DNA from 3 places in the Vibrio breoganii genome. Region 1 is predicted to be linked to each of the others. Evidence: predicted binding sites of a transcription regulator. Region 1 holds the regulator's gene; each other region holds the start of a gene.
What was found. Region 1 encodes PurR, which represses purine synthesis genes. Its sites were predicted from a motif close to TNANGNAAACGTTTNCNTNA; they were not measured.

Region 1 (5,400 bases):
GAATTTGGTGGCAGAAGATACGAGATCTTGTCAGCTCCAACTAACTGATTCATAATTTAAGTTACTATTTAACACGATAAGGCTATCTATACAGATAGCCTTTTCATTTGTGTCAAAGAAACGGATTTATCTATGCAAGAACTAAAACAGTTCAACGAACAACGCGCTGAAATCTACTGGTGGTTTTCAAGCCTGTTCTCTAAAGAACTGACAGAAGAAGACTTGAAGGCCTATCAATCTGCTGAAGTACGTGGATTTCTAGGTGGGCTGGCCGAAAATGAAGAACTGGTTAAGTCTGTAGAACGCGTTGTTGACGCGCTCAACCGCCTTCAAGATAGAGAAGATGCTCAGCTGGAACTCGCTGCAGATTTTTGTGACTTATTCTTAACGTCAGATAAGTATGCTGCACTGCCTTACGCCTCTATCTATCTGGATGACAGTAAACTGCTCAATGGCAAGCCTGCTCAAGCTATGGCGCAGCTAATGCTGGATAAAGGCATTGAAGTGGATAAGAACTTCAACGAACCTGCCGATCATCTCGCCTTAGAATTGGACTTCCTTGGTAACCTAATTATTCGCTCCAATGAGCTAGAGCAAGAGTCTCACCTTGAGCAAGCACTAGCTGAACAAAAGGCGTTAATAGAAGAGCATATCCTTTCTTGGATACCGCAATTTTCTGAAAACTGCACTCAATATGATGAGTTTGGTTTTTATTCTTCCGTCGCCGAATTGCTCGTTAACTTCTGTGAATTAGATTGCCGCTATCTGGGCAATGAGTAATAGATTCACATTATGGCCATAAATGCATTGTCAGCACTTGCATTTATGGCTAGACTGCCCGGCGCAATCGTTTGCAGTATAGGCCAAGAGTGCTAACCTCTTCCTAACATTCCATTTTCAATAACCCTCGGTTTTCTTTACAAGGTATAGCATGGCAACCATTAAAGACGTCGCAAAGCTAGCTGGTGTGTCCACTACCACTGTTTCCCACGTGATTAACAAAACTCGTTTTGTTGCAGAAGCAACGCAAGAACGTGTAATGGACGCAGTAAAAGAGCTTAACTATGCACCAAGTGCTGTAGCTCGTAGTCTTAAATGTAACACCACTCGCACCATTGGCATGTTGGTAACTCAGTCGACGAACCCATTCTTTGCAGAAGTGGTCGACGGCGTAGAAAGCTACTGTTACCGCCAAGGCTATACCCTTATCCTATGTAACACTGGTGGGTTATATGAGAAGCAGCGTGACTACATCCGCATGCTTGCAGAGAAGCGTGTCGACGGTATTTTGGTTATGTGTTCAGACCTGACTGAAGAGCTGCGTGGCATGCTAGATTCTCACCCTGGTATTCCGAAAGTAGTTATGGACTGGGGCCCAGAATCATCTTCTGCAGATAAGATCATCGATAACTCAGAAGAAGGTGGCTATCTAGCAACTAAATACCTTGTCGAAAATGGTCATAAGCGAATTGCTTGTCTGACAGGTCAAGCTGAGAAACTGGCGTGCATCGAGCGTATTTCCGGTTATAAGCGTGCTCTAAAAGAAGCGAACATCGATTTTGACGAGAAACGTATTTTCGAAGGCAACTTCGAGTGTGATACAGCCGTTGAAACTGCCGACAAGCTGTTTGCTATTCCAGAAGAGCAGCGCCCTACTGCTGTGTTCTGTTTTAACGACATCATGGCACTAGGCTTGATCAGTCGCCTAAGACAGCATGGTCTATTGGTTCCTGAAGATATTTCGATCATTGGCTACGACAATATCGACCTTGCAGCCTACTTTGCACCTCCACTGACTACGGTTCACCAACCTAAGCGTCGTGTGGGCAAGACTGCATTTGAGATCCTTCTTGAGCGTATCAAGGATAAAGATCACGACCGCCGTGTCTTTGAAATGCACCCAGAGCTGATTGAACGCGCGAGTGTGCGTAATCTTAATGCTGGATAAGTTGTAGAATATTTAAGAACGGCAGCCCTAGGGCTGCCGTTTTTGTTTGCTAAGTTAAATCCTTACCAATAACAAAAGTCATCCTTGAACTTCCAAACCCGTCACCCTCGAGTGCTTCTATCGAGAGTCTACTACCTCCGGAACTCTTCAGGTTCCCGATAAAAGCATTCGGGAACGACGAGCGGGGTTTGAGGTTGTATTTTTACTCTGTAATTTGAGTCAGCTCAGTATTAAACTGCTCGCCCAAAGCCCACCCTACAGAACACACCAAAGCCCCAAAACACGTCACCCTCGAGAGCTTCTATCGAGGGTCTACTACATCGGTAGTTCTTCAGGTTCCCGATAAAAGGCTCGGGAACGACGGTGTGTTTTGGATGGTGCGTTTGTGCTGTCATTTGAGTCCGCTCAGTATCAAAACAAAGCACTCAGAACCCCCAAACACGTCACCCTCGAGTGCTTCTATCGAGGGTCTACTCTCTGCGGAACTCTTCAGGTTTCCGATAGAAGCGATCGGGAACGACGAGGGGTTTGGATGGTGCGTTTGTACTGTAATTTGAGTACGCTCAGTGTCAAAACAGAGCACCCTACAGTAACCAAACACGTCACCCTCGAGCGCTCCTATCGAGGGTCTGCTACCTCCGGAACTCTTCAGGTTCCCGATAAAAGCACTCGGGAACGACGGGAAGATCGATGGTCAAATTCACTCGCGAGCAACGAGCATACGCACACGACTTAATACAAGCACCACCTTCTCACCTTAAAATAATTAATTTGAAAGTTTTTTATTGCTCGTCGTGTCTCTATACTTACTCAGGATGATAAGGGCAGAATCATGAATAAGAAATTGATAATCGGGCTAATTTTAGTGGTTGCTATCGTGTTACTTGGTGCGAATTTTGGTCAATATCTGACCCTAGAAAATGCCAAAGCACAACAACTGGCATTGAACGCTCAAATCGAAGAAAACTTCGTGCTTTCTGCTGCTCTGTATTTTATTGGTTATGTGTTCATTACCGCCTTTTCTATTCCTGGCGCTGCCGTGGTGACGCTGTTAGGTGCCGCCCTGTTTGGCTTTTGGAGTAGCTTATTGTTGGTATCTTTTGCTAGCACCATTGGCGCTACCTTGGCGTTTTTGAGTAGTCGTTACTTACTGCGCGATTGGGTTCAAGCGAAGTTTGGCTCGAAATTAGAGACCATCAACAAAGGGGTCGAAAAAGACGGTGCGTTCTATCTATTCTCTTTGCGTCTTATCCCTGTGTTCCCATTCTTCTTGATCAACTTGCTTATGGGACTCACTCCCATTTCTATCGCTAAGTTTTATGTATTCAGCCAGTTAGGCATGCTTGCAGGGACTATGGTGTATCTGAATGCGGGTACACAATTAGCAGAGATAGATAGCTTGTCAGGTATCGTTTCACCCACCGTATTAGCTTCATTCGCATTGTTAGGGCTATTCCCGCTGATAGCTAAATGGGTTATGGGCAAAATCCGTCCGCAGAACGGCTCAAGCACGGCATAACTGAGGAATACAATGAAACTATTTGTCGCGCAAAATCCCCCACAAGCTCACATACTTTGTGAGCTTTTGCTTAGTCACAACATTCAGGTTGAAGTGCGTGGTGAGGGTATGTTTGGCCTGCAAGGCGAGCTTCCAATGGACGATTCTAGCCTGCCCTATCTTTGGCTAATTGACCATCATAAGCAAGAACAAGCGAAAGAAGTGATTGCCGAGTTTGAGCGTAAGGGAAGTCATTCAAAAAATAGCGAGTGGCGCTGCGCTGAATGTGGAGAAGTCAACGAAGGGCAATTTGCCTTGTGTTGGCAGTGTGGCAGTTCTATGAGTTAGCTAGGTAGTAACTAACTCAAATCAACACACCTATGCTGGTTTGGTGTTAACCATAGATTGGATAAAGGCAATAGACTTCTGATTAAACTCTTGAGGGCGCTCCACATTGCACACATGGCCGCAGTCCTCAATCTCAACCAATTGGCTGTTTTGATGAACAGACACCATCTCTTTAACTGGCTTAATGAACATGTAGTCCTTATCGCCCATCAAATAGAGTGTTGGAATATCGAGTTCTTTGTCTTTGAAATAGCGCATAACCGGGTTAACGTCAGCCGCTAGCTTAAACCAACGTTTAAACTCTTTTTGGCATAACTTTCTCGCTTCACGAACGAACATTAAACGAGACTCAACCTGACCTTTCTGTGGCATCACGATCCAGGCAAACAGGCTATATAGCCACATATAAGGGATGATGTTCTTAAACAAGCCCCCTAGTTTTACCAAAATCTGTGAACGGGTATCAAAGCGTGTTACCGCGCCCCCCAACACCATAGACTTAACGCGCTCTGACGCCATCTCCGCCAAGGTACGCACAATAATGGTCCCGAGTGACATACCAACAAAGTGTGCTGACTTAATCTTCAAATGATCCAAGACATTTACAATGTCTTTAGTCACGGTCTCGAAGGTGTAGCGTTTGCTAATGATGTCTTGAAATAGGGTATTGGATTTGCCATGACCACGAAGGTCAATAAGCAGAATGTTGAAGTGCTCTTTGTAGGCTTTGATTTGCTTAAACCAAATAGAAGAACTGCCACCTGCACCATGCACAAACACCACCCATTCCTTAGAGTCAGGATGATGGTAAGTTTTATGAAATAAGAGTGGGTTAGATTCAGCTATTGCAGTCATTAATCACTTTGTAAATAAAGCCTATAGTGGCTCAATAGTATCATAATCAATCACAACACTGGCGCATCAGCCGGCGCAATTTGTAACAAACGGTGATCTGCTGCACAAGTTAGGCCTAATCATTACGTTGGAAAAAGAGCGTTAACGTGCCGAACTCAATACCGAATTTCCTGATGGAAGTTAAATTAAACAGATGCTTCTCGTCTTGGCGGTAAAGCCAGTCATCAAAACCCACCACAACCGTTGAGTCACCGCGAGGCAGCTCAAAATCATAGGTCCAGCGAAGCGCATTACCCACCTCTTCACCGCTGGCAACACCTATGATGTCATCAGCCCTGCCCTCGTAGGTTCCATCCTCTAGACGAGTAATGACCCAAATACGTGTCGATTCTTCACCATCATCAAACACAAAATCCTCGTTCAGGGTTAGCACGTTTCCCTCAACGCTTCCGTTCAAATCAACTTCAAAACGACGGGTTTGCTTGCCACTGCGGTCTTGCACCATTCCCCAGGCAGTAACGCTGCCTTCAAAGTAGCCAAACAGGTCGAATTTAGGGCCGTCCTGTTGGTAATCACTAAGGTCAGCGCTACAGCCCATGATATGAAGAACGCCTATAAGTGCTAAAAACGCTTTAACCTTTCGAGAGATCATCGTTGATTCATCCCTATCAGTTGCTGACGATGCTTAGGATATTCGGTATTTGGAGAAAGCCAGATAGCAAGAAAGGCATCATTCAAAGCCTCATTGGTA
Region 2 (5,400 bases), 470 kb from region 1:
TCGATCTAGCATGCTCTTTAAAGACAATGAGCCTTTCAGAGTTTTACTTTCTAGATCGAGTATATCAACGCCTTGTTCCGACAACTGGCGTAGCCATTCTCGAACGATACCCGCCCTACCCTTAGGCGAATGACGTCTGTCGGCAAGTACCTTCATTGATGGACACATTGGCGATGCAACATCGTAGTTAAAGCACAAGCCGTTACCATTACACTCCATTGCACCATTAAAGCTATCGCGGACGGTAACAGGGATCTGACGATCAAAATGCGCACGCTTGACGCCTTTCACTTTTACCAGTTCATCATCAGACTCTAGCGGGGTACAAATCTTGCCTGGGTTCATCTTGTTGAGTGGATCAAAGGATCCCTTAACACGGCGTAATTGCTCAAAAAGGTGTTCACCAAAGAATTCCGGGCCGTATTCTGAGCGGAAGCCTTTGCCGTGTTCACCCCACATCAATCCGCCATATTTGGCAACTAAGGCAACCACTTGATCGGAGATTTGATGCATTAACTCTTCTTGCTTTGGATCGCACATATCCAGTGCTGGCCTAACGTGAAGTACGCCAGCATCTACGTGACCAAACATGCCATAGCGCAGATTATGAGCGTCTAACAGTGCGCGAAACTCGACAATGAAATCCGCTAGATTTTCAGGGGGCACACAGGTATCTTCGGCAAAAGCAACCGGCTTAGCAGCGCCCTTTGTCGCCCCTAGCAAACCTACCGCTTTTTTGCGCATGCCATAGATCTTGTTGATACTGCCTAAGTCACGGCAGACTTGATAGCCAATTATTCCTGCTTCTTCGCTCTCTATCATCGAATCGAGCCTTGAACAAAGCGCACTGACTTGCTGGTCTATTTCGGCAACATCATTACCTGCATACTCAACAATATTAACGCCCAATAACTCTTGTCCAGGTACCTCGGTCAATAGGTCGCTCACCGTGTGCCAAACAATGTCTTGCTTTGCCAAGTTGAGAACAATTGAATCTATAGTCTCAACAGACAGTGCATTGGCTTCCACCATCATGGTTGCCGAGCGCAGCGCTGAATCAAAACTGTCGTACTTAACGTTCACCAATACGCGAGACTTAGGAATCGGCGTTAGATTAAGCTTAGCTCGAGTGATAAAACCGAGAGAACCCTCAGATCCACACAGCACTCGTTCTGGCAGAAACTCGTCATCTTGTAGCGAATTTTTTAAGTCGTAGCCCGTTAGAAAGCGGTTTAACGGTGGGAAGCGTTCTTCAATAGCAGCGCGATGCTCTCGACAGATCCTTTGGGTTTCATTTACAGCAGCTTCAGCGAAGGTGCTCTCTTTAACACTCTTCCATTGCTCGGTATCCAGTACTGAACCATCAGCCAAAACAGCGGTGAGCCCCAGTACATGATCGGAGGTTTTTCCGTAGCGTAATGAACCTTGTCCTGAGGCGTCGGTATTTATCATGCCACCAACGGTAGCGCGGTTGCTGGTAGAAAGTTCTGGAGAGAAGAAAAAGCCGTGCGGTCTAACAAGGTCGTTCAGCTTATCTTTGACCATGCCTGTTTCTACAATTACCCACCCTTCTTCTACATTGATTTCAATCAGTTGATTCAAATGCCTAGAAAGGTCTACCACAATATCTTCAGTTAAGGACTGACCGTTTGTACCCGTACCGCCGCCACGAGGAGAAAATCGAACAGTATGAAAGTCAGGCTCATTACCAAGCTGTGCTAGCAACTCGACATCATGCTGGGTTTTAGGGTGTACTACCGCTTGTGGCAGTTGTTGATAAACGCTGTTGTCAGTAGCAACAGCTAACCTGCTAGCATACTGAGTTTCGATATCACCCTGAAAGCCTTTTTGTTGCAGCTCAGATAGATAGCGTTCGACAATTGAATTGATAGAAGAGTCTTGGTTGAGTCTTGGTAACATATTGCTTCCTGCGATAATCACGCTCTACTCCATTGTGCTCGGCATGATCTTTAGTAATTCGTTCGATTTTCTAACACTTTACATGATTTATTCCTGCATAAAAACCACTTGAGACTATGGTCACAAATTGGGCTTTCAGAGTCGTTAAAAAAGGAGTAAAATGTGTCCCCCTTTTGGCAGTACCGAGAAAGCATGAACAAGCAAAAAGCGTTGAAAAAAATAGCAAAGTGTCTTGAGTTGGGAAATTCAGCCAATGTTAATGAGGCGGCTAATGCCATCAAGATGGCACACAACCTTATGCTCAAATACGGTCTTGAAAAAGACGATATTGAGTTCATCAAAATGGGTAAAACCCAATCCTCTCATCTGCTTCCTGCAAACGTAGGCAGTAATATTCTACGAATCATACGTGGGATTAATACCAGATTTGGTGTTGAAGCTGTGCTACTTAACCACAAAGGTCTAAAACGAGTAGAGTTCATCGGCGAGGCTGATCGCGCTATATTCGCGGCATTTGCATTCGATGTCGTTTATCGAGAGATGAATGAACATACGGGTAAATTCAGAAACAGCTTTGCAGGTTCTGGCACTCCTGCTTCTGAGGTGACCAAGCGCGTAAACTCATTTTTATCCGGTTGGATAGAAGGCGCTCTAGAAAAACTGCCTCTTATCGCTCCCGATGACGAATCAGATAAAAAGATTAAAAACTATATCGATAAAGAATTTAAGAATATCGATCGTGAAACCTTTAAAAAGCAACTTCAAGAAGCAATGAAGAATCTCACTGCTGACTACGAAGTGGGACTAAAGAAAGGTAGAACCCTGTCGGTAAGTCGTCCGGTAGAAGGGGCGCAAGCAAAAAAATTGCTTAAATAGACGCTCAATAACAACTAAATGTTACGAAATTAAACAAATATTTAACATTTATGCTTTCGTAGTGTAATATTAGGTACCTAACCTTGTAGCGAGGATCGAAATAACGATGCTAGCTTGTCTCGAAATTAAACAAGGTAGTATCACATGCAAATACTTATGGAGTAATTAACGGTATGCAAAAAACCTTCTCACATTGCGATTGGTGTAAAAAATTAGCCTTTGTCGAAAAACTGACTTACATGGACGGCTTCGTCAACTCTAGCTGTGGCTCCTGTAAGCAAACCGCGCTAATCGATGTGAAACGCTACAATCATGAAGAACGAGTCACTCCGCAAAAAGAATCTCTAAGCGGACACAGAGCTTAAGCTCCTCAAGCAAGATCAACGACCCAGCCTAGCGCTGGGTTTTTTTATGCACAAATTTTAATTGTTGAGCTTGATCTTTAACCGAATCAGTATTACTGTTTATTCATACAGTATGTATGGAGATACAGTAAATGCACTTTCAAAACCTGAATAACAGCAATACTTTAAGTCTTACACCTAGCGCTTATCAGCCTTGTAACCTCGAGCGATTGGCTAAAGCATCCTCTGCCCGTAAGTGGATTCTGTTTACAGCGCAGACCCATTTGCCTGAACTTAAAGACCTTCAAACATACAGTGTAGATTGCGAAAAAATTATTCAGTTAAAGCCTTCGAACAAAAGCAACGAGATGGAAGTTGTCATCAAAGCCATCACCTCAGGTAACGCGAGTGCCGTCGTTGCTAGTGGTAACATTGACGCTGTCGCTCAGAAACAATTACAGCAATTAGGTAAAGATCATGATTGTGATGTGTTTTTCTCAACGTCAAATACTCAATACCTTCACTAAGTTAACAATAATTTAAGATACCAAAGGGGAAATCTCCCCTTTGCAAATACCTTAGGCGCAATCGTTTGCTTTTCTATTGGAATAGTGAAAATGATCTGTGTATTATTCGCATCAGTATTTGCCCTATTAGGTATAAATTATGAATCTTGCTGACCAAGTATTAGACGTTAACGATGACCTGCCTATCCGCACGGACAAGCCTGTTCACAGTGGTAAGGTGCGTTCTGTATATTGGCTAACTGATGAAGATAGCCGTCGCTTAATCAAAGAAAAAAACTATGATGTGTCTGATGATGCACCTTTGGCTATCATGGTTATTAGCGATCGTATCTCAGCATTTGATTGTATTTGGCATGGTGAAGAGAACCTAAAAGGTGTTCCTGGTAAGGGCGCAGCTTTGAACGCAATTTCAAATCACTGGTTCAAGCTGTTTAAAGACAATGGCCTAGCAGATAGCCACATTCTCGATATCCCCCACCCCCTAGTTTGGATTGTACAAAAAGCTAAACCGGTGATGGTTGAAGCCATTTGCAGAAAATACATCACAGGCTCTATGTGGCGTGCTTATGAGAAAGGCGAACGTAATTTCTGTGGTATTGATTTACCTGAAAGCCTAATTAAAGATGGCTTGTTACAAGACCTACTGATTACTCCATCGACTAAAGGCATTTTAAAGGGCATACCTAATGTTCCTGAAGTTGATGACGTCAATATCACACGCCAAGATCTGCTGGACAACTATGCCTCGTTCAACTTCCTAGCTAAAGAAGATGTCGATCAATACGAAGTGCTACTCAAAGAAGGCTTCAACGTTATCGACAACGAACTTGCCAAGATTGGACAGATCTTTGTCGACACCAAATTTGAGTTTGGTTACGTAACGGATAGCAAAGGAAATGAAAAGCTTATCTACATGGATGAAGTAGGTACGCCTGATTCTTCTCGTATTTGGGATGAGCAAGCTTATAAGAATGGTGAAGTTGTGGAAAACTCTAAAGAAGGTTTCCGTCAGTTTTTGCTTAACCACTTCCCAGATCCAGATATCCTCTTAAACAAAGACCGCATGAACGAGCGTGAAGCATTGGCAAACGATAATGAACTGCCACTTTCAGCGATGATGGATCTATCAAAAACGTATACCAATATTGCCGAAAAGATCACAGGCAATGCCATCAAACTAAGCTCCAATCCAAAGTCTGAGATTGTTGAAATCTTAAGCAAAGAATATGGCTTGATTGATTAGAAGTTGCATTTTTATGGCTTTGTCATAAACAATAAACAGAGACCCTCAGTAATTAGATACTAATTATTGAGGGTCTTTTTATTTACCATTAGAACACCAAAACCAACCCATCAAACAAACATAACCAAAACCAAGCCGAAACACTCCAGTAACACCACAGACACAACCAACATCTAGTGACTTTAAATTCAGTTAAAATGCATATTTATATAAATAATTTCTTGCGCACTTAACCTTACTGTGTAGAATCGCAACCAACGTTTTAAGATTCACATTAAGTGAATAAATAGTCATCATGAGGTTGTAGATGAGCGATATTTTAGTAGCGAACAATACGGTTAATAACAAAAGAAACGTATTGATGTTTGCTATCCCTTCCCTATTGGGTTTGTTTTTCTTTTTGGCACCGCTGAACGTAGCGGATAGCTTCACTTTCCCGTTGGCATTGATGGCGAAAGGTGTGAAGAGTGTACTTGGAGATGCCATTTTA
Region 3 (5,400 bases), 1.1 Mb from region 1:
CTTACTGCACCACCAGCACCAATAATCAGAATACGAGCATCCTTGAGCACCACTTGATATTGAAGCAGGTCTTGCACAAGGCCTTCACCATCAGTGTTATCTCCAATAATCTCGCCATCATCTAGCTTCTTCAGTGTATTTACCGCACCGGCTAATTGCGCTCGTTCAGTTAATCGATCTGCCAGTTCGTAGGCATCATGCTTAAAGGGTGCTGTTACATTGCATCCTTTACCGCCTTCAGTAAAAAAGGTCTTAGCGGCCTGGGTAAACTCTCCAACCTCAGCATATTGAGTTGCATAGTGGATGCTTTGGTTAGTCTGTCTCGCGAACAAGGTATGAATAAAGGGAGATTTACTCTGCTTTATAGGATTCCCAAAAACAACATACTGATCAATTGACTGATTCATCTTCCTACCTGATTGAATTACTACTGATTAAAACGACTGATTAAAACGACTGATTAAAACGACTGACTATGAACCTATCACTGATAACGGCGAAGAAAAAGCACTACCACTCTCTTGGTGATAAGTACTCGTTATACAGCAGAGCTTCATGCGAACCCTCTTCTACCTGATAGTTATACTCCCATCGTGCTAATGGTGGCATAGACATCAAGATAGACTCCGTTCTTCCCTTACTCTGTAAACCGAACAGGGTGCCTCTGTCATAGACGAGGTTGAACTCTACATATCGACCACGTCGATACAATTGGAATTGGCGATGCTGGTCTGTAAATGGCGTCTCTTTTCGCTTCTCTACAATAGGCAAGTAGCCTTTAGTGAAGCCTTCTCCAACCGCACGCATATAAGCAAAGCTTTTTTCAAAGCCCCACTGATTGAGATCGTCAAAGAACAAGCCTCCTACACCACGTGTTTCATTGCGATGAGGCAAGAAGAAGTAATCATCACACCATTTTTTATGCTCAGCATAAACATCATCACCGAAGGGGGCGCATAACTGCTTTGCTGTGTCATGCCAGTGCTGACAGTCTTCTTCAAAGGGATAGAAAGGCGTTAAATCGAACCCGCCACCAAACCACCAGATAGGTTCGCTTCCCTCTTTCTCTGCTATAAAGAAGCGCACATTGGCATGGGAGGTGGGAATAAATGGATTGTTGGGATGAATAACCAGAGAAACACCCATGGCTTCAAACTTGCGTCCAGCGAGCTCTGGTCGATGTGCGGTGGCTGAGCCTGGCATTTTATCGCCAAAGACATGCGAGAAGTTCACTCCGCCTTGCTCAATAGTCGCTCCGCCTTTTAGAACGCGCGTACGACCGCCTCCGCCTTGTTCTCGAGTCCATGCATCCTCTATAAAGGTGGCCTCTCCATCCGCAGCTTCCAGTTCAGCACAAATAGTATCTTGTAGCTGTAGTAGAAAGCGCTTTACCGCTTCCTTGTCGACCTGTGCCATCATTTATCCTTGTCTTAATACTTGTAGAGATCGTGCGTCTTTTATCTCTGAGGGTTTATTTCGGTTGCCCACAGCGCCTTGCAAGATGAACACATCCTCAGACCCTAACTGGCTTTCAACCTCATCAGCAGTCAGACAAGGTGGCAAACCGGATAGGTTGGCGCTTGTAGAGGTAATCGGCTTACCAAATTCTAAGCAAAGCTGCTGCACCATCTCATGGTCAGTGACTCTTACTGCAACACTATCAAACTGCCCATGAACCAATTCATGGACTTTTTTGCTGATGGGCATCACCCAAGTCACAGGTCCCGGCCAGCTTTTAAATACCGTATCTAATTGCTCTGTAGATAACGCACTTACATCAACGTAGGGCAACAACTGATCAAAGCTTGCTGCAATCAGGATGAGTCCCTTGCTTGGGTCTCTTTGCTTTAGTTCGATAAGTGCTTCTAGCGCTTTCTCATCGTCTGGATCGCATCCGACTCCAAATACAGCCTCTGTGGGGTATGCAATTACCTTTCCTTGCTTCAGAGCATCAACTGCTTGATCAATTACCATCATTCCTTGAGTGTCCTTTTCTACACTATCTTTCTACTTAGTTTACAAATTCTATTCCTAGCTGGTAAGCATTTCCTGTAAATCGGCAAAACAAACCGACGCAAACGTTTTCCTATTCAAAAAATAACCGTATAATGCGCGCAAAATTGGTATTCAAAGCTCAACTAGTTAAATTAGGAGTCGTAACATGCAAGTCGGTATTATCATGGGTTCTAAGTCAGATTGGCCAACGATGAAGTTAGCCGCTGAGATGCTCGACCAATTCGGTGTTAGCTACGAAACTAAAGTAGTTTCAGCTCACCGTACTCCACAACTACTAGCGGACTATGCAAATAGCGCAAAAGATCGCGGCATTAAAGTCATTATTGCAGGCGCAGGCGGTGCAGCTCACCTTCCTGGTATGTGTGCAGCATTTACTAGCCTTCCTGTTCTCGGTGTTCCTGTTCAATCTCGTGCCCTAAAAGGCATGGACTCTTTGCTATCTATCGTTCAAATGCCAAAAGGCATTGCAGTAGGTACACTGGCTATCGGTGAAGCGGGTGCAGCAAACTCAGGCATTCTAGCAGCACAGATCATTGGTACTCACGTTCCTGAAGTAATGGCAAAAGTAGAAGCTTTCCGCAAGGAACAAACCGATACAGTACTTGCTAATCCGAACCCAGCGGAGGATTAATACCGTGCAAGTTTTAGTTTTAGGTGCCGGACAGTTAGCTCGCATGATGGCGCTGGCTGCCGCTCCACTGAATATCAAAACCATTGCTTTTGATGTCAATAGCGAATCTATTGTTGAACCTATCACTCAAACTAAGTTAGGTAGCGGGTTACAAGCCGCTATCGAACAAGCTGATGTCATCACGGCAGAGTTTGAGCATGTTCCACACCCAGTACTGGATGCTTGCCAGGCCAGTGGAAAATTACTGCCAAGTGCAGAAGCCATTAAAACCGGTGGCGATCGCCGCATCGAAAAAGCGCTGCTTGATAAAGCTGACGTAGCCAATGCTAAGTACTCTCTTATTCGCACCCGCCAAGACTTTGAAAGCGCTATCGACTACGTTGGTTTGCCTATGGTGCTTAAGAGCACGCTAGGTGGATACGATGGAAAGGGCCAATGGCGTTTAAAAGACCGTTCGACGGCAGATGCGGTATGGGCTGAAATGGAGGAGTGCATTGCCTCTTCTGAAGCGCAAGCCATTATTGCTGAAGAGTTTGTTGGGTTTGATCGTGAAGTATCGCTGATCGGTGCTAGAAACAAGCATGGTGAGATTGCGGTATACCCGCTCGCTGAGAATGTGCACACCGATGGTGTATTGAGCCTTTCTACGGCCATCGACGAGCCAGAGCTTCAAGCTCAAGCAAAACAGATGTTTACTGCTGTAGCGGAATGCCTAGATTATGTTGGCGTGTTGGCACTAGAGTTTTTTGACGTTCAAGGTCAATTGATGGTCAATGAGATCGCACCACGCGTTCACAACTCTGGCCACTGGACACAACAAGGTGCTGAGACTTGCCAGTTTGAAAACCATATGCGCGCGGTATGTGGTCTTCCCTTAGGAAGCACTAAGGCACTTCGCCCTACTGCAATGATAAACATTCTAGGTGAAGATACGCTTGCCGAAGAGTTGCTCAGCATGAGCCAAGCTCACATTCATTGGTATGGCAAAGAAAAGCGTCCTGGTCGTAAGATGGGACACATTAACGTGTGTGGTAATGACCAAGCAGACTTAGAGCAACAGCTGCAATCTATTGCTCAGTGGCTTGACGCCGATGCCTTTCCAGCACTGCATCGGAAATAATCTGAACAGAGCTTAAAAAACTAAGGAGGCTAACGCCTCCTTTTTTATTGTTTCTTAGTTTATTGTGGCCGACTCTATTGCTGTTTAGCTTGGCACTTGCGACTTGCGCACAGCAGACTACTTTTCTCACCGCTCTTCTTAACCACCAGCAACTTGAAGCCGCACTCTTGGCATGTCCCTTGTTTGGGTTCATTGTTAATAGAGAATTGGCACTTAGGGTATTGGTCGCAGGCATAGAATGCCTTTCCAAAACGCGACTTTCTCTCTATCAAGTGCCCTTTATTGCACTCTGGGCAAGAAAACGATTCAACACTGTGGTCTTCGGGCTCATCCATACTGCCAATATAGTGACACTCTGGATAACTCGAGCAGCCAATAAACATGCCATAGCGACCTTGTCTTAACACAAGCTCATCGCCACAATCAGGACAAGGCACACCAAGCGGTTTTAATATCTGCCCTGACGCTTGATGCAAAGGCTTAATATAGTCACACGCAGGATATTGAGTACAACCAAGAAAGGCACCATGTTTACCATGGCGCATCTGCAAAGGGCTAGCGCAGTTTGGGCAGTGCTGTTCTAGAGCATGCCCTTCAGAAGAGAACAGTTGGTTGTTGATCTTATTCATAGTTGGATTAATGCAAAATGCCGTGATCTGTCGAGTAGAGTAGCTCTTCCATCGTTGTGTAAGCATTTTCATTGCCGGGTACGTTAAACAGCACCATCAAGATGATCCATTTCAGGTCATCCAGTTGCAAATCGGTGGTTTCTAGTCCCATCACTCGGTCTATCACCATCTCACGCAGTTCTGCGCTTAATACGCCTATTTGCTCTAAGAACAAGATAAAGCCTCGACAGCGAGTGTCTATTCTTTGCTGTTCTTGGTCTGAATAGATGCGAATCGACGTTGCTGAGCTGGTCGCAATGTTTTGACTTGAGTCTTCACTTTGCAAGGCCGCTAAGTCTTCCAACCAATTTAGCGCTTTGTACACTTCATCTTGGCGAAAGCCAGCACGAAGGAGCTCTTGCTCAAGCTCATCTTGATTGACGTTCAAATCACTCTCGCTATGAATGTACGTCTCAAACAGATACATAAGAATATCCATCATAGTCAGCTCCCCCTTAATCTAATGTAACCACCAACGACTGAAGCCACTATACCTTGAAGCTCCAGCTCCAATAACTGCATCATAACCTGATTTACGGGTAAATGGGCCCTTTCTGCTAAAAAATCAACTGCCACAGGCCTCTCTCCCAGCAGATCCAGTATTGGCTGATTTCCTGTCTCCGTTTGCTCTCTTTGTTCTCCCTTTTCAACTGACGGCGGCAAAGATAAAGCGGCCTCTTGTTGTATTGTAGAAGACCAGTTAACTAAGCCATTAATTTCATGAACAATATCTTGCGCATCTCTCACTAAAACCGCTCCATCTCGAAGCAATTGATTGCACCCCGCAGCATTGGGGTTGAGCACCGAACCCGGAACTGCGTACACATCGCGCCCTTGCTCTAGGGCAAAACGCGCCGTTATTAAAGATCCACTTTTTTGCGCCGCCTCAACCACCAACACGCCAACAGATAAGCCGCTAATGATTCGATTACGCCTTGGGAAGTTATACGCTCTCGGTGGATAAA

Region 2: a site for PurR is predicted at 3,721-3,740, ahead of OCU35_RS07225 (phosphoribosylaminoimidazolesuccinocarboxamide synthase). Genes of this name have one in related genera too.
Region 3: a site for PurR is predicted at 2,071-2,090, ahead of purE (5-(carboxyamino)imidazole ribonucleotide mutase). Genes of this name have one in related genera too.

What each region holds. Positions count from the first base shown of each region.
Region 1 covers NZ_AP024864.1:1,070,268-1,075,667, reverse strand. The annotation lists gene elyC (envelope biogenesis factor ElyC) at 1-44, shown strand, start outside; gene torD (molecular chaperone TorD) at 133-780, shown strand; gene purR (HTH-type transcriptional repressor PurR) at 932-1,948, shown strand; gene OCU35_RS05090 (TVP38/TMEM64 family protein) at 2,781-3,467, shown strand; gene OCU35_RS05085 (DUF7577 domain-containing protein) at 3,480-3,794, shown strand; gene OCU35_RS05080 (alpha/beta fold hydrolase) at 3,825-4,649, opposite strand; gene OCU35_RS05075 (DUF3833 domain-containing protein) at 4,765-5,301, opposite strand; gene OCU35_RS05070 (chalcone isomerase family protein) at 5,298-5,400, opposite strand, start outside.
Region 2 covers NZ_AP024864.1:1,543,019-1,548,418, forward strand. The annotation lists gene ydiJ (D-2-hydroxyglutarate dehydrogenase YdiJ) at 1-1,920, opposite strand, end outside; gene OCU35_RS07210 (DUF2786 domain-containing protein) at 2,113-2,796, shown strand; gene OCU35_RS07215 (hypothetical protein) at 2,970-3,161, shown strand; gene OCU35_RS07220 (hypothetical protein) at 3,293-3,667, shown strand; gene OCU35_RS07225 (phosphoribosylaminoimidazolesuccinocarboxamide synthase) at 3,807-4,910, shown strand; gene OCU35_RS07230 (YjiH family protein) at 5,218-5,400, shown strand, end outside.
Region 3 covers NZ_AP024864.1:2,805,397-2,810,796, forward strand. The annotation lists gene aroE (shikimate dehydrogenase) at 1-407, opposite strand, end outside; gene hemF (oxygen-dependent coproporphyrinogen oxidase) at 511-1,416, opposite strand; gene OCU35_RS13065 (L-threonylcarbamoyladenylate synthase) at 1,420-1,977, opposite strand; gene purE (5-(carboxyamino)imidazole ribonucleotide mutase) at 2,162-2,647, shown strand; gene OCU35_RS13075 (5-(carboxyamino)imidazole ribonucleotide synthase) at 2,652-3,767, shown strand; gene OCU35_RS13080 (DNA topoisomerase family protein) at 3,842-4,396, opposite strand; gene OCU35_RS13085 (DUF494 family protein) at 4,404-4,877, opposite strand; gene dprA (DNA-processing protein DprA) at 4,880-5,400, opposite strand, start outside.